DNA from 3 places in the Clostridium sp. CM036 genome. Region 3 is predicted to be linked to each of the others. Evidence: riboswitches for the same ligand, from Rfam matches in the RefSeq annotation. Region 3 holds a riboswitch; each other region holds the start of a gene.

Region 1 (7,943 bases), 360 kb from region 3:
ACGAATGATTAAATCAAGGTCTATAAGAGTTTGACCATTTATAAATAATAAATATTAAAAAGGGGTTTATGCTATGTATGATAATAAGTCTAAAAATGCAACTGAGTTTATTGATGACGGTGAAATTCTATCTACCATTTCTTATGCTCGAGAAAACAAAAGAAATCGTGAGCTAATTGATAGCCTGATAGAACGTGCAAAAGACTGTAAGGGTCTAACACACAGGGAGGCTGCAGTACTTCTCGAATGTGATTTGGAAGATGAAAAAGAAAAAATGTTCAAACTGGCAAAAGAGATTAAGCAGAAGTTTTATGGCAATCGTATTGTTATTTTTGCTCCACTATATCTTTCGAACTATTGCGTAAATGGTTGTGTGTATTGTCCATATCACGCTAAAAATAAAACAATATCCCGTAAAAAACTTACGCAAGAAGAAATAGCACAAGAGGTCAAAGCACTTCAGGATATGGGACACAAGCGATTGGCTTTAGAATCAGGAGAAGACCCTGTGAACAATCCAATTGAATATATCCTTGAAAGTATAAAGACCATTTATAGTATTAAGCATAAAAATGGAGATATCCGCCGTGTCAATGTCAATATTGCTGCAACTACAGTGGAAGAATATAAGAAACTTAAGGATGCGGGCATCGGTACCTACATACTTTTCCAGGAAACGTATAACAAAAAAAATTATGAGGAGTTGCACCCAACAGGACCAAAGCACAACTATGAATATCATACGCAGGCTATGGATCGTGCCATGGAGGCTGGTATTGATGATGTGGGGATCGGAGTTTTATTCGGTTTAAATATGTACCGTTATGACTTTGTTGGACTACTCATGCATGCAGAGCATTTAGAGGCAGCCATGGGTGTGGGTCCACATACAATTAGTGTTCCTCGAATATGCCCTGCTGATGATATTGACCCAAATACGTTTTCAAATTCAATCTCGGATGAGATGTTCGAAAAAATTGTGGCTATTATTCGTATCGCTGTTCCATACACTGGCATGATTGTATCAACCCGTGAATCGAAAATAACACGTGAGCGTGTCTTGGAACTGGGTATATCTCAGGTAAGCGGAGGCTCATGCACCAGCGTTGGCGGATATGCGCAGACAGAAACGGAAGAAGATAACTCGAAGCAATTTGAAGTAACTGACACTCGTAAATTGGATGAAATTGTAAACTGGCTTTTGGAATTTGGGTATATTCCAAGCTTTTGCACCGCCTGTTATAGAGAAGGGCGTACAGGTGATCGTTTCATGAGTCTTGTGAAATCAGGTCAAATTGGAAACTGCTGTCAGCCGAACGCACTAATGACACTTAAAGAATATTTGGAGGATTATGCTTCACTTGATACCAAAAAAAAGGGCGAGATGGTAATTGAAAATGAGATTCCTAATATAAAAAATGAAAAGGTTCGTACAATTGCAATAGAGCATTTAAAAGAACTTAAGGAAGGGAAGCGAGATTTCCGTTTCTGATATTACAAATTAACATTTAAACATAACCATAATCATAAAATACAGTAAAGGTGTGTGTCAAAGTAATTGACACATGCTTTTTACGTTCTCGCATTAAGTAAAATTTATTTAATAGCTCAGCAACTATAAAATTACATCGCATTTATTTTTATAAACAACATACACGGCGAAAACTAATAAATAAGAAAACGATTTTATTGAAAATATCTATTATAATGTAAATAATTATATTATAATAGATATTAACAAAGATTAAATATTAAAAGGTTTTAAATATTAATAATATGTTGAGGGGTGATATTTATGTATGATGTAATTATTATAGGAGCAGGAGTAGTAGGTGCAGCGATAGCAAGGGAACTTTCAAGATATAATCTAAAAATAGGCGTTTTAGAAAAAGAAGATGACGTTGCAACGAAAGCATCAAAAGCAAATAGTGGAATAGTTCATGGTGGATATGCTGCAAAGTACGGTACATTAAAAGGACGATTATGCGGAAAAGGAAACAAAATGTATAGAAGTCTTGAGGAAGAATTAAATTTTGGATACAGACAAACAGGAGCTTTAGTGATTGGATTTAATGAAGGTGACGAGAAAAAAATTACTGAGCTTTATGAAAATGGTCTAAAATTAGACTGTAATGATTTAGAGGTGATAAGAGGAGCGAGACTAAAAGGAATAGAGCCACACTTAAATAGTGAAGTAAAGGTAGCACTATATGCTAAAAGCGTAGGGGTAGCGTCTCCTTATGAATTTACAATTGCGTTAGTAGAAAATGCTATAACTAATGGCGTTGAACTTAAGCTTGAAAATGAAGTAATATCTATAGAAAAATTAGAAGATAAGTTTATTGTACATACTAACAAGGAGGATATTAAAGCAAGATATATTATAAATGCTGCGGGTTTGCATAGTGATAATATATCTAACATGGTAGGGATCGATGATTTTAAAATAACACCAAAGAGAGGCCAATATATTTTAATGGGAAAAGATCAAGGGCACCTTGTGAATACTGTTATTTTTCAAGTGCCTACAGATAAAGGGAAAGGGATATTAGTAACTACCACATATCATGGCAATTTTATGATAGGACCTAATGCAGAAGAAGTGAGTAATGGAGATGATGTGTCAACTACCGCTGAAACTTTAAAAGATGTCATTATGGCGGCTAGAAAGTCCATACCTGATTTTAATGTGAGAGGCGCATTAACTACTTTTTCAGGGATAAGAGCTAGTAGCAGTACGGGGGATTTTATCATTGAGGAAAGCAGAGTTAAAAGATTTATTAATGTGGCTGGGATAGATTCTCCGGGGCTTACATCATCGCCAGCAATTGCTGAGATGGTGGTAGAAATACTTAAGAATTCAGGAATGAATCTTGTGAAGAATAATAATTTTAATCCTTATAGAAAAGGAATAATAGTAAAAAAAGATAATAGTTTTGATGGAGAAGTTAATCATGAAGATAAATCAAAAAATATTATATGCAGATGTGAGCAGGTTACAGAGGCAGAGATTATAGATGCGCTTCATAGAAATATACCAATTAACTCTATAGATGCGATTAAAAGACGTACAAGAGCAGGAATGGGAACTTGCCAAGGGAATTTTTGTAAACCTAGAGTTAAGGCTATTATAGCAAGAGAACTGAATATTTGCGAAGATAAAGTGAACGTGCGAGGCAAAAGTGATTCTAAACCGCCTGTTAGAGCGGAAATAAATTTGATTAGGAAATTTGAATCTTAGCAAAGGATGATAAAGTAACAAACTACAACCTTAAATATTATTATTTACAATTATCAATTGATATGCTAAAATTATTTATTATATCAAGACTCTGATTCTATTTATGATGATTTATGGAGGAGCTCAATGACAAAAGGACAAATTGAAGCGAAATTAAGCGAAGCAATTAGTAAATTTGAGATTGAACACATGGGTAGAGGCCCAGAAAAAATTCGGACAATCATATTTCAAGATTTAATTATAGTAAGACTTAAAGGATTTTTAAGTAAATCAGAAAAAAGCTTGGCTCAAAGCAAGGAAGGCGTCGATTTAATTAAAAGACTGAATATTGCTTTGTTTGAGAATGCAAGAGAAAATTTGGAAGAAACTATAAAATCTATAATTGATGTTAATATAGTAAGTACTTATTCTGATGTGAGTACCAAAACAGGTGAAAAAATTATAGCTATAATTGTAGACCAAGATATTGAAGAACGATTAATAAAATAATCATGGAAGACGCACTGAAGGGTCAATGACCAGTCAAGGGGTAAGCCAATAACTATAACTCTGAGTGAGGAGTTTTTGTTATTGGCTTTTTTATTGATTTTAATTTTAAAGGAGTATTATAAAAAACGAAGGGGATGATAATATGAAATTTAAGCAAAGGTGGATATATGTGATTTTGGGAATTATAATTATGATGTGCTTAGGCACTGTATACTCATGGAGTGTTTTTAGGATTCCAATTGAAAAGGCTTTTAATATAGGATCTACTCAAAGTGGCTTTCCTTACATGGTTTCTTTAGCAGCTTATTCATTTTTTATGTTTATAACTGGAAAATATTTAGAGAAATACAGTCCAAGAATGGTTATTTCTATGGGTGCACTTCTTGTAGCATTAGGATGGATATTATCTGCATATGCACCAAATATATATATTTTAACTATAACATATGGGGTAATAATTGGCGCTGGCGTAGGCATAGCATATGGAGCTCCGATGACGGTAGTAGCAAAATGGTTTCCAGAAAAAAAAGGCTTAGTAGTAGGCATTGTATTAATAGGATTTGGGTTGTCACCACTTATAACAGCTCCACTTGCAAGAAATTTAATAGAAAGTTATGGAATAACAAAAGCTTTCCTAATATTAGGTGTATCTTTTGGGGTAATAATACCTTTGCTTTCGTATCCATTTAGATATCCGTCTGATGTGGAAAGTAAAAGTCTTGAAACAACTGCAAGCACAAAAATTCATATGAATGGTACGAATACTGCTAAAATGATTAAATCAAAAAACTTTAAAGGGTTATATGTAAATTTTATGATTGGATCAATGATTGGACTAATGTTAATTGGAATGACAAGTAACGTTGGTGTAGAACTCATTAAGCTATCCCCAAAAACAGTAGCTTTATTAATGATCGTATTTGCAGTTTTTAATGGAATAGGTAGACCTATATTTGGCTTGATTACGGATAAGTACTCGTCTAAAACCGCCATGCTAATTTCTTACGCACTAATTATTATCGCAGCATTATTAATGCTAGTGGCAAATGAAGGCAGTTTAGTATTATTTAGTATAGCGTTTTCGATATTTTGGTTTAATCTTGGAGGATGGTTAGCTATAGCGCCTACTTCAACTCTTGATATGTATGGAACGAAACATTATAGTGAGAATTATGGTGTTGTGTTTACGGCATATGGTATAGGAGCCATTATCGGGGTGTTGGCTTCTGGACTTCTAATGGATATCCTTGCGAATTATAATTATATTTTTTATTTTATAATTGGTTTATGTATTATGGGTATTCTTTCATCTAAAAGAATGATTAAAACGTAATCTAACAGAATTGCCCATTTTAGTGGGCTAGAGTTAAGAGATGATTGATAGTAATTTCTAAGTTATTATATTTAATGCTACGTAATATTAATATTACGTAGCATTAAATATAATACAGTAAACTTCATGATGAACAGAATAATGTATTAGTATAACTTTTGGTTGAAGAAAAACGTGAAGTAGGTAGTAGATATATTTCGAGTTAATTTAGAGCTTTGGTTATAGCTAACTTTGATAATCGTTTTAAAGGTAGAAGCCCAATAATTACACAGGTAATAATGGTTTCCACACTTAGGTATGAACCGTTATATAAAAGGGAGTATAAATAAACAGAGGTTCCTTTTGGAGCATAGCTTCCGAAGAACACTACTCCAGAAATAAAATGGCATGTAAATCTAGCTAGCATTGCTACGACTACGCCAATAAGTATGACCTTAGTATTACGTGATCTAAAGTAACCAACTATTCCAATGGCCATAAAAGGAAGCGGATAATCAAATAGTACTTGCACTGGATGGAGTGCGAAGGGTGCTACTAAAAAATTAATAATTCCAAATAAAAAACCTGTTAAAAACCCAACTTCAGGACCATAAAATAAGGATATAAGTATGATTGGAACCATGCTCCCAGCAGTAATGCTACCACCTTGTGGTAATTTTATAATTGTAATAAACTGCAATACAGTAGATAATGCAAGAGATATACCAACTAAAGTTATCATCTGCGTAGTAAATTTAATTTTCCTAACTTTCAAAACTGCATAGATTAATAACAAAACTCCTAATAGTGCAAAAAGAGCAATGGGGGTTTTTGTAATTTCAGCGATTCTTTCGGTAAAAGTCATTTTTATAGCCTCCATGTATTGTGCTACAGAAGTATTATGGCAAAAACAAAAAAACTATATTCAAAAAAGGAATATAGTTAATATACTTATACATCATAACCGCTTTCCTCCGCTGGTATTATCCAGATCAGGTATAAGGGTCAATGAATTAAATATTCATATCTCAGCCATTAGGCACCCCTAGCACATATATTATTATTATAATTTAATTATATAGAAGTATATTATATTTTACAACCTGTTTTAGATATTTATGAATTAAAAGAAAATAATAAAATAAAGAAAATACCGGAAAAGATTGATTTTATAATCTGGATGGTATAAAGTTAATAAATGTAAGGTGATCAATTTAGCATTAGGGTTACAAAATACTCAGGGAATTTATTATTAAGGGGTTTTGTATTAGATGATGAAGATTAAAAAATAATATGTGTTTCCGAAAAAATACATACAAGGAGGTTATTATGAGAAAAAAAATAATTTTAATATTTACACTCGTTATTTTAATGTCTCTTTCGGGGTGTTCAAGATCGAAGACTGCTACAATAAAAAAAACTGCCCCAGTTAAACCAGCAACTGCAGTTGAACCCGTTAAACCGGCTGAACCCGCTCAAACCTCTTCGATACCCGCTTTTGACAAGACTGCTGTTATGAAGGCTTCAGGAAAGAGTGTTCCAGTTTTAATGTACCATTCAATTGACTACGAAAAAGATAATCCTATTCGTCTTCCTGTTAAAAGATTTGAGGAGCAACTAAAATATTTAAAAGATAATGGTTATTATACTATTACACTTACAAATTTATATGAATATCTTATTAAGGATATACCAATACCTGAAAAATCCATAGTTCTTACTTTTGATGATGGTTATGAAGATAATTATACGGATATGTTCCCTGTTTTGAAAAAGTATAATTTTAAAGCAACAATTTTTGTTATTACTGGTAGTATTGATAAAAGTCCTAACTATATGACTTCGAAACAGCTTGTGGAAATGGAAAAATATGGAGTGGAAATAGGGAGTCATACCGTAAAGCATGAAAATTTAAAAGAGATGCCTAAGGATAAGCAACTAGAAACTTTAGTTAAATCTAAAAAAGATTTGGAAAAAATATTAAATAAACAAATAAAATTCTTTTCCTACCCTTATGGTGGATACAGCAAAACTTCAATTGAGGCTGTACGAGAAGCAGGGTATACAATGGCTTTTAGTACTGACGGCAGATGGTCTTCCAAAGAGGATGGTATACTTTCCTTACATAGGGTATATATAAGTTCATTCCATGACATGGAAGAATTTAAGAAACGTATTTCTAATACAGATTAAATTTTAATAAAGTTCAATATTTAGAGTTGGGTCCCTAAGTTACTAGGGGCCCAACTTTTATATGTATTATTCTAGGTACACCAAATTGTAAGGTGTCTCCTGATAAACATAATAATTTAACCAGTTTAAAAAAAGCAAACTTGAGTGACCTCTCCATTTTACGATAGGTATTTTTAATGGATCGTCTTTTGGATAATAATTTTTGGGGACATTTATATTTAAGCCGTTTGCTATATCCCTGTCATATTCATTTTTTAATGTTAATGGATCATACTCTGAATGCCCGGTTATAAAAATTTGTCTTCCCTTTTTTGCTGATACAATGTAAATGCCTGATTCCTCAGATTCTGATAAAATTTCAAGCTCATCTATTTTATCAATATCAACTTTTCTTATTTCAGTATGTCTTGAATGTGGAACATAAAATTCATCATCAAATCCACTCAAAAGTTTAACGTTTTGCTTTGTTATTTTATGTTTAAACACTCCAAATACTTTACTATCAAGTTTATGTTTTTGCACTCCGTAATGATAATGAAGCCCTGCTTGAGCACCCCAACAAATATGCAAGGTAGAGTATACATTGTGAACACTCCATTCCATAATTTTTTTAAGCTCCTCCCAGTAATCCACTTCTTCAAAGGGAATACTTTCAATTGGCGCTCCAGTTATTATCATTCCATCAAATCTAGAATTCTTTATTTCTTC
Region 2 (7,943 bases), 770 kb from region 3:
GATATGCAAGAAGATAAAGAACCTTTCTTTGATGCAGTTGACACAGTTTTAAAATGCTTAAAGGTTATGAATGAAATGTTAAGTACTTTAAAAATTAAAAAAGATAATATGTATAACGCAGTTAAAAGAGGTTTTCTAAATGCTACGGAAGCTGCAGATTATCTTGTAAGCAAAGGGGCAGCCTTTAGAGATGCTCATGGTGTTATAGGCGCTATAGTTATAAATTGTGAAAAAAAACATAAGGCTATAGAAGATTTAAGTTTAGAAGAACTTAAAAGTTTTAGCGATTTATTTCAAAATGATGTGTATGAATTTATAGATTATGAAAAGACTTTAAGCCGCGGTATAAAAAAAGAAATGTAAAGGCCGCCTTAGAGGTGGCAGAATACCCCCTTTAAATATAAGGCACGTAACAGGTAAATCCCCACCTGTTACGTGCTTTTTAGTAGATAATGCTACTTTAGTAGATAAAGCTACTTTAGTAGACAATTAATAGTTGAAATCTTTAAGGCACTTTTTAATGCCATCTTCAGTTTTAGGCATAACAATATCATAATTCTTCAATTTGCTATTACTTATTCGTAAGTCCCTTGGATGTTCTTTGTATTTTTCGGTATCTTTTTCTAAATAATTACCTGCTTTATGATTTAAGCCAATTTCTTTTAATATGAGCAAAGCTATATCATAAGTGCTTAAGTTATTTTCGCTTCCAGTGTGATAAGTTCCGTATGGAAGAGTAAAAATCTTATCAAAATTTGCTATTATATCATAAACATAGGTCATTCCTCTAAATTCATTTGAGGGTAATTTCATTTTTTTATACTTTAAAATAGAAGATACAACATTCCATAGTATATTAGAATTTACCCTGCAATTTTTTTCTGGAAATCCAAATAACCAAGTAAGTCTTAAAATCCATAGTTCATCAATAATTCCTTTTAATTCGTTTTCAGCTTCAAGTTTATGTTTCCCATAAATGGTATTTGGAGTTGGAATGTGATTTTCATTATATGGTCCTGATTCGAAATTGCCATTAAAAATTTGTTCAGAACTTAAATATATTAATTTAGATTTTGTTAAACTACAGGCTTTAGCAATGTTAATTGAACCTTTTACATTTATTTCATAAGATAGTTCTGGGTTTCGTTCACACAAACCTGTATCAGCAATAGCAGCGGTATGTATCACGTAATCAGGTTTGAATTTCTGTATAATTTCTAAGGCTTTACTCTCGTCTGTTATATCTAACTCTGCATGTCCTAATGGGATTATTTCGTATTTATCTTTATAATATGTGTAATATCTTGATGCTAAGAAACCATTAGAGCCGGTTAATAATACTTTTTTCATTGAACTCACCTCATTTTTTTTCTTTTTTTTTCTTAATATTATAATATCACATTATTTGAACTGTGACTAAATTTGTGAACTAAGAAAAAAACACCTAAGCTTAATAATAATAATAATAATAATAATAATTATTAAGCTTAGTGCACTTTTAGATTCTTAGTATTGTTCAATAAATAAATGTAAGATGGTGTATATATGAATAAAAAGATTTAGTGTTTTTAGCAACGATTATTATTTAAAAGAATTACTTCTAAAGATTCTATGCTTTTTATAATTATCTTCCCAATTTTTAAGAAATTCTTTTGCGCAAACTTCACCAGAATTATATAACTCCATAATTTTTTTATTCCCAATATTAAAATCTGTGGTTTTAATATCAAGGGTATCGATTTTTACAGTACGCAAGAAATCCATTTCGCTTATATGAATATCATCTTGTGCTTCTAACATAGTCTCAATAATTGAGCTAGTAAAATTTAAGATATTTGTGATTTTATGTTCTCGTATTTCTTTGTTCCCTCCGAGTTTAAAACCGATGGTTGGCCAGAGAGGAACACCATTCACATCAAAAATCCAAACTGGATAATTGCTTAAAACACCACCATCAACAATGAGAGACTTTTTATTAGTCTTTATATTATATAAGTTTACAGGGTGAAAAAAATAGGGGATAGATATGCTCATTCTTATTGCCAAACTTACTTCAAGTTCATCAGGATTTATCCCGTATCCCGCAATATCCTCTGGTAGTATTAGCATCTTTCCACAGCTAATATCAGTTGCTATAATATGCAGTTTGTATTTTCTTTTATACTTATTATTATTTAAAAGAATACCCTTTTCTCCTGGAATAATCAAATCTCCAAAGGTTATTTTTTTCCTATTTGTAAGCTTAAGTTTATGCGATAGAACTTCGTCAATCCAATTTTTTATATAGTCACCTTTATAAATGCCTTTTTTAAAAAGTAGATTGTAAGCATCAGAGAATATAGGCATATTAAAATGACTTTTATCAGCAAATTTTGTGTAGTCTAGATTTAGCATTAATTTTTTTATCTCGTCAGCTGGGTAGCCTACCGCAACTAGTGCAGCTATAATAGATCCGGCAGAGTTTCCTGAAATATTTTTCCATTGATATCCATTATCCTCAAATGTTTTTAAGGCACCTACAAGACCGATGCCCTTAACTCCGCCACCTTCAAACACAATATCTGCAAATCTTCTATTGTTGTATATATTCATATATATCACCCCTTTATGAGTAATATATGAATAAAAATATCTTCATGTCATATATTTAAAAAATAATATTAGTTACACTTTTTTTTGTTAAAAGAATATAATATATTACAACCATTTTATAAAAGAGGCAATGTATGAAAAAGTTAGAAGAATTCACGCCTTGTCAATTAGCCACATTAGCAACAGTAATAGGGATTATAATTGCTGGAAAACTTAATGTTAATCAACAAAATGTAATAGGTAATTTTTTAACGGGTTTGGCGCAGAGTATTTTGATAATTGCAGCTCAGTCTCAAAATCTTGAATCGCAGGATGGCAATCAATCTGGAGATAATGGAAACAGTAATTCTAAGGGCGATAATAAGGATTTACAAAAACAAATAGATGAACTAAAGGAAAATATTAAAAAGTTTGAAGATAATATGGATTGTTAAGAAAAACGCACTGAATAAAAGATGCGTTTTTTATGGTTTGACATTATAAGAATTTTTAGGTAGTATATACGTGTAAAGTAATTTAATATTAAAAACTAGGGGAGTCAATATTTTTGTCTGAGAGGAAACAGTTAAGTTTCGACCCTTATAACCTGAATTGGATAATGCCAGCGGAGGGAAAATATAATTTGCATTTAGGTTAAAATAAGAATATATAAATGGTGCAAAGTTATTCGATTATAGAACCCTTCGCTTAAAAATGAGCAAAGGGTTTATTTTACTTTAACAATATTATAAGGGGGAATTGAAATGTCAGTTGTAAATGTGAGTCTTCAAGTTATACCAGTGGTTGCGGAAGAAAAAATTTACCCAGTAGTAGATAAGGTTATAGAATATATTCAATCTAGTGGAGTGAAATATGAGGTAGGACCAATGGAAACCACTATGGAAGGTGAAATGGATGAGCTTTTAGATATAGTAAAAAAGGCCCAGGAAATTTGTGTAGTTCATGGAGCAAGTAGGGTTGTTTCTATAGTGAAAATCGATTATAAAGCTGAAGGCGTGACTATGAATGAAAAAACATATAAGTATAGAAAATAAACTTATTCCTATAGTTTTTCAATTAATAATTCTTTTTATATGGCAGATAGCTGTAGACAAATGGAAGGTTCCGCAATACATATTGCCTTCGCCAAAAGATATTATTAGTACCTTGGTGAATATAGTTCCAAGCATTACTAAGCATATTTATGCGACTTTATATGAAGCCTTGATTGGATTCGCAATATCAATTTTGATTGCGTTAATTTTAGCCATCTTAATGGATAATGTGAAAATCATTAAAAAATGCATATATCCAATTTTAGTAGTATCTCAAACTGTTCCAATTATTGCGCTAGCACCACTTTTCATAATATGGTTTGGTTTTGGAATATTGCCTAAGATTATTGTAGTAGTGTTAGTGTGCTTTTTCCCTATAGTTGTTAGTTTGATTGATGGATTAGAATCAGTAGACGCGGATATGGTAAACCTTTTAAAGACTATGGGAGCTAGTAAGTTTCAAATTTTCACCATGGTGAAGCTGCCATCCTCTACTGTAAATTTTTTTTCGGGCCTTAGAATAGCAGCAACCTATAGTATTATGGGGGCAGTTATTGGAGAATGGCTTGGAGGAGATAAGGGGCTTGGGGTATATATGATTAGAGCTAAAAATTCATATGCACTTGATAAAGTTTTTGCAGTGATTATAATTATTGTAATATTAAGCATGGGACTATTTGGACTCTTGAATTTATTACAATATTTTTTTACTCCTTGGACTAGAAATAAAGCAGATAACAATGACTAAATTTAAATAGGACATATTATTTTATTTGGAGGTAAAATCATGCTAAAGAAAGTAATTTCATTATTATTAACAGTTTCAATGACTACGGTTTTATTTGTGGGTTGTGCTGCAAAAAAAGAAGATGTAAAGAAGGAAGAAACTTTAAAAAAGGTTACTGTTATTTTAGATTGGATACCAAACACTAATCATACTGGATTATATGTAGCGAAAGATAATGGATATTTTAAAGAAGAAGGACTTGACGTGGAAATTATTCAACCAGCGCAGGGAAGTACTGCAAGTTTAATTGCAGCGGGCAAAGGAGATTTTGGCGTAAGCTATCAAGAAGATGTAACTTATGCTAGAACTGCTAAAGATCCACTTCCAATAAAAGCTATAGCCACTATTATTCAGCATAATACTTCCGGGTTTGCATCGCCTAAGGAAAAAAATATTAAATCTCCTAAGGATTTTGAAGGAAAAACCTATGGCGGATGGGGGTCGCCTTCTGAAAATGCAATTTTAAAGGCGGTTATGGAAAAAGATAATGCGGATTTTTCAAAACTAAAGATGGTAGATGCAGGATCAGAGGATTTCTTTGCTGTAACTAAGAAAAATATTGATATTGAATGGGTATTTTATGGATGGACAGGAATAGAAGCGAAGCTTAAAAATATTCCTATTGACTATATTGATATTGGAAAATTAAATAAAGATTTAGATTATTATACTCCGGTAATTATAGCCAATGAGAACAAATTAAAAGCGGATCCTGAAATGGCAAAGAAATTTTTAAAAGCAGTTACAAAAGGATATGAATACAGCATGGAGAAACCTGAGGAAAGTGCTAAGGTTTTACTGAAAAATGCACCGGAGACAGATGAAGCTCTTGCCGTCGCAAGTCAAAAATATTTAAAGGATCAATATAAAGCTGAAGCTGAAAAATGGGGCGTAATGAAAGAATCGGTTTGGAATAATTACACCAAATTTCTTTTAGATAAAAAGCTTCTAGGAAAAGATATGAAGGCGAGTGAGGCATTTACTAATGAGTACTTACCGAACTAGTAATGAAAAATTAAGAGTAGAAAATATTAAAAAAACTTTTGGAAGTATGAATATAATAAAGGATGTTTCTTTTTATGCAAGAGAGAATGAGTTTATAAGTTTACTAGGACCAAGTGGCAGTGGTAAAAGTACAATTTTTAATATTATATCAGGCCTTTTGCGTAAAGATTCGGGTGAAATTATATTTGACGGAGAAAAATGCTGCGATACTTTTGAAAAAGTAAGTTATATGCATCAAAAGGACCTGCTACTTCCATGGAAAAACATTGTGGATAATACTACACTGTCTCTTATTATAAAAGGAAAATCTAAAAAAGAGGCAAGGGCTCAGGCGCTTAGTCATTTTAAAACATTTGGGCTTGAAGGCTTCGAATATAAATATCCTTTTCAACTTTCAGGAGGTATGAGGCAGAGAGCTGCATTGCTTAGAACATATATGTCATCATCTGATATTATGCTGTTAGATGAGCCTTTTGGTGCACTTGATGCAATTACTAGGGCAAAGATGCACTATTGGCTAATAGACGTAATTAAAGAGCTAAAAGTTACCATAATATTTATAACTCATGATATTGAAGAAGCAGTATTCTTATCTGATAGAATATATGTATTATCAGATAAACCGGCAACTATAAAAAAAGAAATAATCGTTGATTTACCTAAAAACAGAAATAAGGATATTGTTACATCAGAAAAATTCAATGAAATAAAGAAAATCATTTTACAGACATTATAAGGAAAACACCCAGCTTAAAAGCATTTAAGTTGGGTGTTTCATTTATATTGAGATTGAAAAATGTATGATAAATTTATAGTTGTGAGAAAATAGAACAATAAGCCACATGGAAATAAATAAAAAGTCAATATTGGAGGAAACAAAATGAAACAAGGAGCTATAGAAAGGAATTTTAAAAAAATAAAAAGTCAATTTGCTCAGATTGAAGAAATAGTAAAGCATACTAAGTCAAATGTACTATGGGAACATGAAGCTGCTGTAAGAAAGAAACTAAAGGAATTAAATGAGTTTAAGAAAGAAAATTTTAAAGACTATAAAAGGGTTCATGAAAATTATTCAGCATTACTTAAATATATATCAATAAGGCTTGTTGAGGACTATAACAAGAAAAATAATACAGATTTTAATTTTGAGAACATTTTAAAGGACAAGGGTGAAAGCTATTTAAAATCAGGAATTATAAGTGTGTTAATAACGGAGCATATTCCTGAGATTATATCTAGTGAGTTTGAACGCGTGTTTCCAACTAATCCTAAAAATGAATATGAGGGATCAAGAAAATTTAAAAGAAAATTTTATCTCCATTTAGGTGAAACTAATACTGGGAAAACATATAATGCAATGATGCGGCTTAAAGAGGCAACAAAAGGAATTTACCTTTCTCCCTTAAGAATATTAGCACTTGAGAATTTTGAAAGATTAAATAGAGAAGGTGTAAAATGTAATCTTGCAACTGGAGAAGAAGAAATAATCATTGAAGATGCAGCTCATGTATGTTGTACTATAGAAAAATTAAATATAAATGAGGAATATGAAGTTGGTATTATAGACGAAATTCAAATGATAGATAATGACCAGAGGGGAGCTGCCTGGACAAGAGCTGTTTTAGGATTAAAAAGTAAAGAGATACACATTTGCGGGGCTACGAATGCGAAAGAATTGCTAATAAAAATAATAGAGGATTGCTCTGAGGAGTACGAGATTATAGAGTATAAAAGGGATACCCCTCTTGTAATGGAAAATAAATCTTTTGTATATAAAAGTATTGAGGTGGGTGATGCGCTTGTTACATTTTCGAAGAAGAAAGTATTAGAACTAGCTTATCATTACTCAAACCTAGGTATAAAAGTAAGTTTAATCTATGGAGATTTACCGCCAGAAGTTAGAAAAAAACAGTACAATCAGTTTATTAACAAGGAAAGCACAATTTTAATATCTACTGATGCAATAGGTATGGGAGTTAATCTTCCTATAAAAAGAATAATATTTATGGATATTAAAAAATTTGATGGTAATGAGATAAGGTATTTAACTTCTCAAGAAGTGAAACAGATCGCGGGAAGGGCAGGTAGAAAAGGGATATATGAGGTTGGATATGTAGCATCTTATGGCGATTCTCAAGATTTTATAAGAGAAAGTTTAGATACAAGGGATGCAACTATAGAAAAAGGAGTAATAGGCCCAAGTGAAGCTATATTAAAAATCAGTTCGCTTTCTCTTAGAGAGAAATTAGCGTTATGGAGTACAAAAGAAGAAAAAACACCTTTTTATAGAAAAATGGATATAAGCGAGTATTTGGTGGTATTAGATAATTTAAGGAGTTATAAATTGGAAGAAAGAATTCAATGGAGACTACTGAAAATTCCTTTTGATGTATCTAATGATAAGATGATGAATGCATTTTTAAAATATGTAGATGAATTGTTTATAACTAAAAGAGAGATTATCTCAAAACCACAGCGTCTATTAGAGAATCTTTATGAATTAGAGCTTTACTACCAAAAAATAA
Region 3 (7,943 bases):
TACCACTTTTTATCCACACTTGATAGCAGAATTACAATTGGTTCAACAGGATAAACAGCTGTCTCCTGAAATCTGTCAAATTCATAGTTATCTCCAGTTTTAAATATTTTATCATAGGTTGGGAATGTCCTCATCACAGTCTTTCTAATGGTTATTGCATATTTGATATCCAATAAGTCCATTAATTTTTCAATATTGCAATTCTTTATTAACTTATTATAATATTCTTGAACTACTAATTTCCCATCCTCATGGAATCTTTCAGATTTTGGCATAGAACTAATAGTATTTATCTTGTTTATTAATTCTTGCATGCTAAAGGATTCTTCGTAATTTTCTAAGTTCACAATTGATCCAACAGTTGTTAAACTACTCTTGTTGTATGCTTCAATCTCCTGTACATTCATAATATCTTTATTCATGCCACTCAATTTTGTCCAATAGTTCATGCAAAGCATTTTTTCCTTTAATCCTGGAATATTTGAATAGATTACCTTATCTACCTCGTTTCCAGATAGGTTCTTTTCGAATCCAGTCGGCTTGATAAACATTATAAATCCCCCCCACTATTATTTCTGCTTTATGGAAGAACATAGCCTTTCTGCTGATGACCTTACAGATTTTTTCCCAAGAATATCTGAAACAACAGCTATTCCATCAATATTTGCTATCTTTAATAAATTTACATTTTTTTCATTAATTCCACCAATAGCAACTACAGGGATAGAAATTTTTTCTTTTATTTCTTTTAAACATAATACTGAAACTGCACTTGCATTATCTTTAGTAGTTGTAGGAAACATCGCCCCAACACCCACATAATCTGCTCCTTGTTTTTCTGCCCTTTGTGCTTCCTTAAGTGTTGCAGTAGAAACCCCTAGTATCTTATTATCTCCTATTATACTTCTCGCGATAGTCGCTGGCATATCACTTTGACCTATGTGTACCCCCGCTGCATCTATGGCCTGTGCAATATCAATTCTATCGTTTATTATTAGGGGAATCTTATATTTATCTGTAATAATTTTTATTTTCACTGCAATATTATAAAACTCTAAAGTACTTAATCTCTTTTCTCTAAGCTGGACTAATGTAACCCCGCCTTTTATTGCTTCCTCCACCGCTGCAAATATATCTAAATCCACTAACACATCTCTATCTGTAACGAGATAAAGGCTATAATTTACATTATTCTTCATTTATTTTACTCCTTTCCATTATTAGAGCTTCAGATAAACTGTAAATAGCATCTAGCATTTTCACTTTAAATGTTCCTGATCCTTCGCTATTTTTATCTAAGCTTTCATAAGCTGTTTCTCCTGCAATACCCATTGAAACAATTCCTGCGAGTGCTGCTATTAAATTATTATCTCCAGCGCCTAAATAACAACCAATAACGGAAGTACACATACATCCTGTACCTGTAACCCTAGACATTATTTTATGACCGTTAGATGCGGTGTAAAGAGTCTTACCATCTGATATAATGTCTACAGCACCTGTTATAACTACTACCGTATTAAATTTAACAGCAAAATTCCTTGCCATTTCTTTCTCTCTTGTAAATTCATTACTATCTACAGAAAAACTCTCACTAGCATCTACACCTCTTGTTATAGTTTTAATACCATAAATTGTTTTTATTTCAGATAAATTCCCTCTAATAACTGCTAATTTCACTTCATTTATAATTCTTTTGCAAGTTTCTGTTCTATAAGTTGTTGCACCTACTCCGACAGGATCTAAGATAACAGGTATGTTTAATTCATTTGCCATCTTTCCTGCCTCAATCATAGCCTCTATAATTACACTATTTAATGTTCCTATATTTATAACAAGTGAAGATGCAAGTGATACCATCTCGCGAACTTCATGAATATCCTCCGCCATAACCGGTGACCCACCTATTGCTAGTGTAATATTGGCACAATCATTAACGGTAACATAATTTGTTATTTGGTGCACCAATGGGGTTTTTTCTCTTAAATTGTTTAGTAATTTAATTATTTTCTTATTAATTTCCATTTTGACATCATCCTCCAAATTATTGTTTATATAAATCCTGTAATAATCATAACGGGCATTGTAGCTCCAAGTAATAAATAACGTTTTATAAAGTAATATCTACTGCTATAAATATGATACATACTAATACATTATTTACTCCCCTTAAACTTTGTGTTATTAAGTTTACAGAACTCGCTGCTAAAAATCCAGTTTTTCACTATCCTTAATCATTTGCCATCCCTGCTTTTTTATATAATTCGTAGAAATGATTTGTAGGTCCCACCCCATGCCCAATATCTAAAGAATGCTTTATAGCAGTTGTTATATACTGCTTTGAATTTTTTATTGAATCCTTCATGCTATAGCCAAGCGCCAAATTTGCAGCTATGGCTGAAGACAAAGTACATCCAGTTCCATGAGTATTTTTTGTATTTATTCTCTCAGACGTAAAATGTGTAATTTCACTTCCATCATAAAACACATCTACGGCTTCCCCCTGCATATGTCCTCCCTTTAAAAGCACATTTTTGCATCCTAGCTTGTACATTTCTTTTGCTGCACTTTCCATATCTACTACTGTTTCAATGCTCGTAATATCTGAATTTACTTCTTTTAAAATTTCTTCAGCCTCTGGGACATTAGGTGTAATAATTGACGCTAGTGGAATTAATTTTTTAACCAAAGCCGTTTTTGACTCTGGCTTTAACAGTGAATAACCGCTTTTTGAGATCATTACGGGATCGAGTACTACGTTTTTAGGCTTGTATTGTTTTAATTTCTCACTTATCACATCAATAGTTGAGATCACAGAAACCATACCAATTTTAACCGCATCTACAACTATGTCTGTAAAAATAGCATCAATTTGTGCCTTGATGATTTCTTCGCCCAAGTCTTGCACTGCAAAAACCCCCATAGTATTTTGTGCTGTTATCGCTGTAATTACACTCATCCCGTATACGCCACTCGCACTTAAGCTTTTTAAATCTGCCTGTACACCTGCTCCTCCTGAGCTGTCAGAACCTGCTATAGTTAAAACTTTTTTCATATCAATTCCCTCCTAAAATAATTATTTTTTAAATGTTAAATCATCACCTGCGGCACTATTCATCCATTTTATTTATAAAACAAAAAACACAAACCCATAGGATTCGTGTTTAAATTATCTTGATATATAAAAATATATACATATATAATACACCAATAAACAACTTCCTACGCTGGCATTATCCAGATCAGGTTATAGGGTCAAAGAATTAAAGTTCTTTCTCTCAGTTGGCCTATCCAACTCCCCTGTGTTAGGTTATTCTTTTATATTTCATATGTTAATAATAGCATAACAAATTATTATTAACAATTAATATTTCGTTACTACTATTCAAGTTTTATGCCTGATCTTTTAACAGCTATATGCCATCCATGAAGTAATTCTTTTCTTTTTTCTTCTGTCATACTAGGTTTGAAACTTCTTGATATTGCCCAATGCTTTGCTACTTCATCTTTGCTCTTCCAATATCCTACTGCTAGCCCTGCAAGATAAGCCGCACCGAGTGCTGTAGTTTCAGTAACCTCTGGTCTGTCTACTTGAACGTTTAAAATATCAGATTGAAACTGCATTAAGAAATTGTTATTGCAAGCTCCTCCATCTACTTTAAGTTCTGTAAGTATAATTCCAGAATCTTCTTGCATTGCTTTTAAAACATCATGTGTTTGGTAAGCAAGCGCTTCGAGAGTTGCTCTTATTAAATGTTCTTTCTTTGCTCCTCTTGTAAGACCTACAATTGTTCCTCTTGCATAAGGATCCCAATATGGTGCTCCAAGTCCAACAAAAGCCGGAACTACATATACTCCATTTGTATCTTCTACCGCATTAGCATATTCTTCGCAATCAGCAGCATTGTCAATCATGCGTAGCTCATCTCTTAACCATTGTATAGCTGCTCCAGCTATAAATACACTACCCTCAAGAGCATACTCTACTTTTCCATCTATTCCCCAAGCAATCGTTGTAAGTAATCCCTGTTTAGATTGAATTGCTTTGTCTCCTGTATTCATAAGCATGAAGCAGCCTGTCCCATATGTGTTTTTAGCTGTTCCTGGTGAATAGCAAGTTTGTCCAAATAATGCCGCTTGTTGGTCTCCAGCCGCTCCAGCAATTGGAATTTCCCCTCCAAACAATGAAATATCGGTGTTGCCATATACACAACTTGAAGGTTTTACTTCTGGGAGCATTGATTTTGGTATGTTCAATGTTTCTAAAATTTCGTCATCCCATGTAAGTTCATGAATATTAAATAGCATTGTTCTTGAAGCATTAGAATAGTCTGTTACATATGTTTTTCCTTTTGTTAAATTCCAAATTAACCAAGTATCTATATTGCCAAACAATAAATTTCCTGCTTCAGCTTCTGCTCTAGCGCCTTCTACATTGTCCAATATCCATTTTATTTTTGTTCCAGAAAAATAAGCGTCTAAAATCAATCCCGTTTTAGCTCTAACAATTTTATCAAATCCTTTTTGTGTTAATTCATCACAAGTCTCTGCAGTTCTTCTACATTGCCATACAATTGCATTGTATACCGGAACTCCCGTTCGTCTATCCCAAACTACAGTAGTTTCTCTTTGATTTGTAATACCTATTGCTGCTATATCAGACGCCGTAGCATTAACTTCAGCCATCGCTTCTGTTGCAACGCTAATTTGACTTGACCATATCTCCATTGGGTCATGTTCTACCCACCCTCCTTTTGGGAAAATCTGAGTAAATTCTTTTTGAGCGGACGTTACAATAAGTCCCCTTTCATTGAATAGAATACACCTTGAACTGGTTGTACCTTGATCAAGTGCCATTATATATTTAGCCATTTTAGCAAAACTCCTTTTTGAAATTAGTCTTATTGAATCGTTTACACATTAATAAATAAAAAAATACGTTAAAATATCATTATATTTAGTATAACTGATTATTATATTTATTGCAATATAACTTATAAACTTCACTATTTAGATTTATTTTTTAAATATCACATCGTCGCTGCTACAATATATAATAAGATCTTAAAATTTTTACAATCCTAAAATTTCAAGTAAAAATTCTCAATATTTTCATCTATATTTTAAGATAAAATGGGTAAACTATATACTGTACTTGATTAGTGTAATTTTTATATTAGAAGGGAGAGATACTTATGAATAACAATTTAGAAGAAACAAAAGAATTAAATAAACAATCAGCAGCTAATGGAGGTTCAAGCTCTTACTCAAATGCTGGTATGTCTAGTAGCACTAGTGCTTCCACTCTACAAGAAACAATTCAATTAAATAATGAATCAGCTTCAAATAAAGGTACTAGTGGTGTTTCAAATTCTGCTATGTCAAATATGTCTAGCAGCACTAGTGACTCTACTTTAGCAGAAACAAAACAATTAAATAGTCAATCAAGTGCTGGTATGTCTAATATGAGTAGTAGCAATAGTGATGCTGCTTTAGAAGAGACAAAAAAGCTAAATAATCAATCCTATGCAAATAAAGGTACTAGTTCAAAATAAACTTTTATTTATATGTTCTTTAGATTCCATTTAATAATTTTTCGATGATATGATACTTTTTAAAGGAAGCCATTTAATTAAATGGCTTCCTTTAATATTTATTTTATTGTTATAATAACCTATTCTTCTATATAAGTAATATTACCATCAAAAATGTAATTCAAAGAAGTTTTTGTACCTTCTAGTGCATACATCATTTTTTCAATTACCACTTGTTCTTCTTTGCTAGTTGTTATAGAAAGTTTATCTACTTCATTAACTTCAGACTTTAGTTCAAATTCATATATAAAATCGTTTATTAGTCTTATCCACTCGGATGTGTCATTAGAACCTATATTTTCTCTCTTTCCGAAATCTTTTAATGTTCTATCTAATTGTTTTTTTGAATATCTCAATATATTTGCCATTCTTTAGCCTCCTAATTTTACTCACAATAATAAGTATCTATTTGCTTATATTCTTTTTCTTACCTCATCATCAAAACATTTTAAATTTTATCCATAATAGATAAAAGGATGAACTTTTCATGTTCATCCTTTTATTATTATATAATTACTATTTTATTATTTAGCTTCAGTTTCAGCAACAACTGCTTCAGCTGTAACTTCTTCAGTCACTTCTTCTTTCATTTGTGCTATAGCTGCGTAAATTTGATTTTCATCATCAGTAACTTTTATTTGATTATTTAAATCAAAGTCCTTTATTGTAATTGTATCTCCAAGTATTTTTTGTGATATATCAATACTTATTCCATCAGGTAATATACCCATGCTTCCAACAACATCTATCTCAGCTTTATAAATCTTCAACTCAAGTAGATTGGCTGCTACATTCTCTTCTCCCTTGAAAGAAATAGGTAATTGCATTTTTATTTCACGATCTTTAGAAACAAGTTGTACGTCTATGTGATTAATTTTTGCTGTTACAGGATGTCTTTGAATTTCTTTTATAAATCCAAATTTTTTATCTTCTCCGTATTTAATCCATATTTTAGCATTAGAACCATGTTTTTTAAGAATCTTTATTAATTCAACGTCTTGAACCTTTATTGAAGTTGCTTCCTTAACGCCATCGCCATACATTACACCTGCAATAAAACCTTCCTCTACAAATCTTTTATTTGTTGGAATTCTTTCAAATGCATCTAAAATCATTTCTTCCATAATAATTCGCTCCTCTTGGCTTATAAAGCCTTTCTGTTTATTATTTTATGTACATATGTTACCACTAATAATTTTCACTAAAATTTGTGTTGAACTTTAAAATGATATGATTTTTTTAACTACAAGTATCTGAAAATTCAATGTATATAATTACAAACATTAAAAGACAACATGAATTACCCTGCTGTCTTTCATGTTTTCATAAATATATTTATTGAATTTCCATGTTATATCCATTATTTATACAAATAAATAAAAAAATCAGCATCACTACCTAAAAGATAACATTAGTATTTAAATATAACTATATTATAGCACATTATTGCACATGTTTGCAAACAGAAATTGTAAGGTGTGTTACCTATTTCTGTAACCTACTATTATTACGCAATATGTCGTTAATTTTTTTAAAAATGAATATTAATAAATTGTTTTAAGAATGATATAATTAAATAAGCTACAATCATCTTCTTCTAATCTACAATATTACAATTACATAATACTACATTGATCTTATAACAAGCGGCTAAATATTGACTGGAGGAATTGCATTGATTAAATATAAAAAGATACCATATATACAGCTTGTCCCTATTATTATAATTGCCCTTCTACTTTATAGAATAGTAAACAACGTTGAAAATATAGGTTCAATATTAAATAATTTTTTTTCTTTACTTACTTATTTTATTTGGGGTTTCGTCATAGCTTATTTACTTAACCCGCTTATGGTGTTTATTGAAAAGAGAACAAAAATGAAAAGGATTTATAGTATATGCATAATTTACACATTATTTATAGGCATAATAATTTTTATAATCACTTTAGTTACTCCTAATATTATTAAAAGCTCCGTTGATTTATTTAATAATATCCCTCACTTTGCAAATAAAGCGTATAAATGGTCTACCAATTTTTTATCTAAAAATGAACTACTAAACAAATTTGATGCTACTTCTTACTTAGATAGTTACCTTAGTTCTTTTAATAAGGATGTATCTGCATATTTTAGCCCCGGTTTTCAACTTATAATTGATTACCTAATGGGTTTGGGTTCTTTTTTTATGAAATTAATGTCTGGAATCGTAATTTCAATTTACTTCTTGATTGATAAAGAATCTATTATTTTTAATCTTAAAAAATTTGTTTATTCTGTTTTAAATGAAACAGTTGCTATTAAAATAATTGATTTTTTTAAGATAGTTAACACTACTTTTAAGAAATA

The links. A riboswitch is a leader RNA that binds a small molecule or an ion and turns the genes downstream of it on or off. The one in region 3 is predicted to bind thiamine pyrophosphate.
Region 1: linked by a shared signal. The riboswitch ahead of thiT (energy-coupled thiamine transporter ThiT) and the one ahead of thiD (bifunctional hydroxymethylpyrimidine kinase/phosphomethylpyrimidine kinase) in region 3 are both predicted to bind thiamine pyrophosphate.
Region 2: linked by a shared signal. The riboswitch ahead of ACWJKE_RS04695 (thiamine-binding protein) and the one ahead of thiD (bifunctional hydroxymethylpyrimidine kinase/phosphomethylpyrimidine kinase) in region 3 are both predicted to bind thiamine pyrophosphate.

What each region holds. Positions count from the first base shown of each region.
Region 1 is NZ_CM143652.1:2,100,616-2,108,558, reverse strand. It holds gene hydG ([FeFe] hydrogenase H-cluster radical SAM maturase HydG) at 74-1,492, shown strand; gene ACWJKE_RS09835 (NAD(P)/FAD-dependent oxidoreductase) at 1,796-3,241, shown strand; gene ACWJKE_RS09830 (Na-translocating system protein MpsC family protein) at 3,368-3,730, shown strand; gene ACWJKE_RS09825 (L-lactate MFS transporter) at 3,873-5,063, shown strand; gene thiT (energy-coupled thiamine transporter ThiT) at 5,266-5,907, opposite strand; TPP riboswitch at 5,995-6,099, opposite strand; gene ACWJKE_RS09815 (polysaccharide deacetylase family protein) at 6,372-7,235, shown strand; gene metA (homoserine O-acetyltransferase MetA) at 7,302-7,943, opposite strand, start outside.
Region 2 is NZ_CM143652.1:975,495-983,437, reverse strand. It holds gene argH (argininosuccinate lyase) at 1-363, shown strand, start outside; gene ACWJKE_RS04710 (SDR family oxidoreductase) at 490-1,350, opposite strand; gene ACWJKE_RS04705 (patatin-like phospholipase family protein) at 1,582-2,592, opposite strand; gene ACWJKE_RS04700 (hypothetical protein) at 2,727-3,026, shown strand; TPP riboswitch at 3,114-3,223, shown strand; gene ACWJKE_RS04695 (thiamine-binding protein) at 3,336-3,626, shown strand; gene ACWJKE_RS04690 (ABC transporter permease) at 3,598-4,374, shown strand; gene ACWJKE_RS04685 (ABC transporter substrate-binding protein) at 4,414-5,418, shown strand; gene ACWJKE_RS04680 (ABC transporter ATP-binding protein) at 5,399-6,154, shown strand; gene ACWJKE_RS04675 (helicase-related protein) at 6,299-7,943, shown strand, end outside.
Region 3 is NZ_CM143652.1:1,740,665-1,748,607, forward strand. It holds gene ACWJKE_RS08230 (C40 family peptidase) at 1-551, opposite strand, end outside; gene thiE (thiamine phosphate synthase) at 570-1,199, opposite strand; gene thiM (hydroxyethylthiazole kinase) at 1,189-2,025, opposite strand; gene thiD (bifunctional hydroxymethylpyrimidine kinase/phosphomethylpyrimidine kinase) at 2,231-3,055, opposite strand; TPP riboswitch at 3,202-3,312, opposite strand; gene glpK (glycerol kinase GlpK) at 3,382-4,872, opposite strand; gene ACWJKE_RS08255 (hypothetical protein) at 5,196-5,555, shown strand; gene ACWJKE_RS08260 (hypothetical protein) at 5,675-5,962, opposite strand; gene ACWJKE_RS08265 (50S ribosomal protein L25) at 6,119-6,718, opposite strand; gene ACWJKE_RS08270 (AI-2E family transporter) at 7,270-7,943, shown strand, end outside.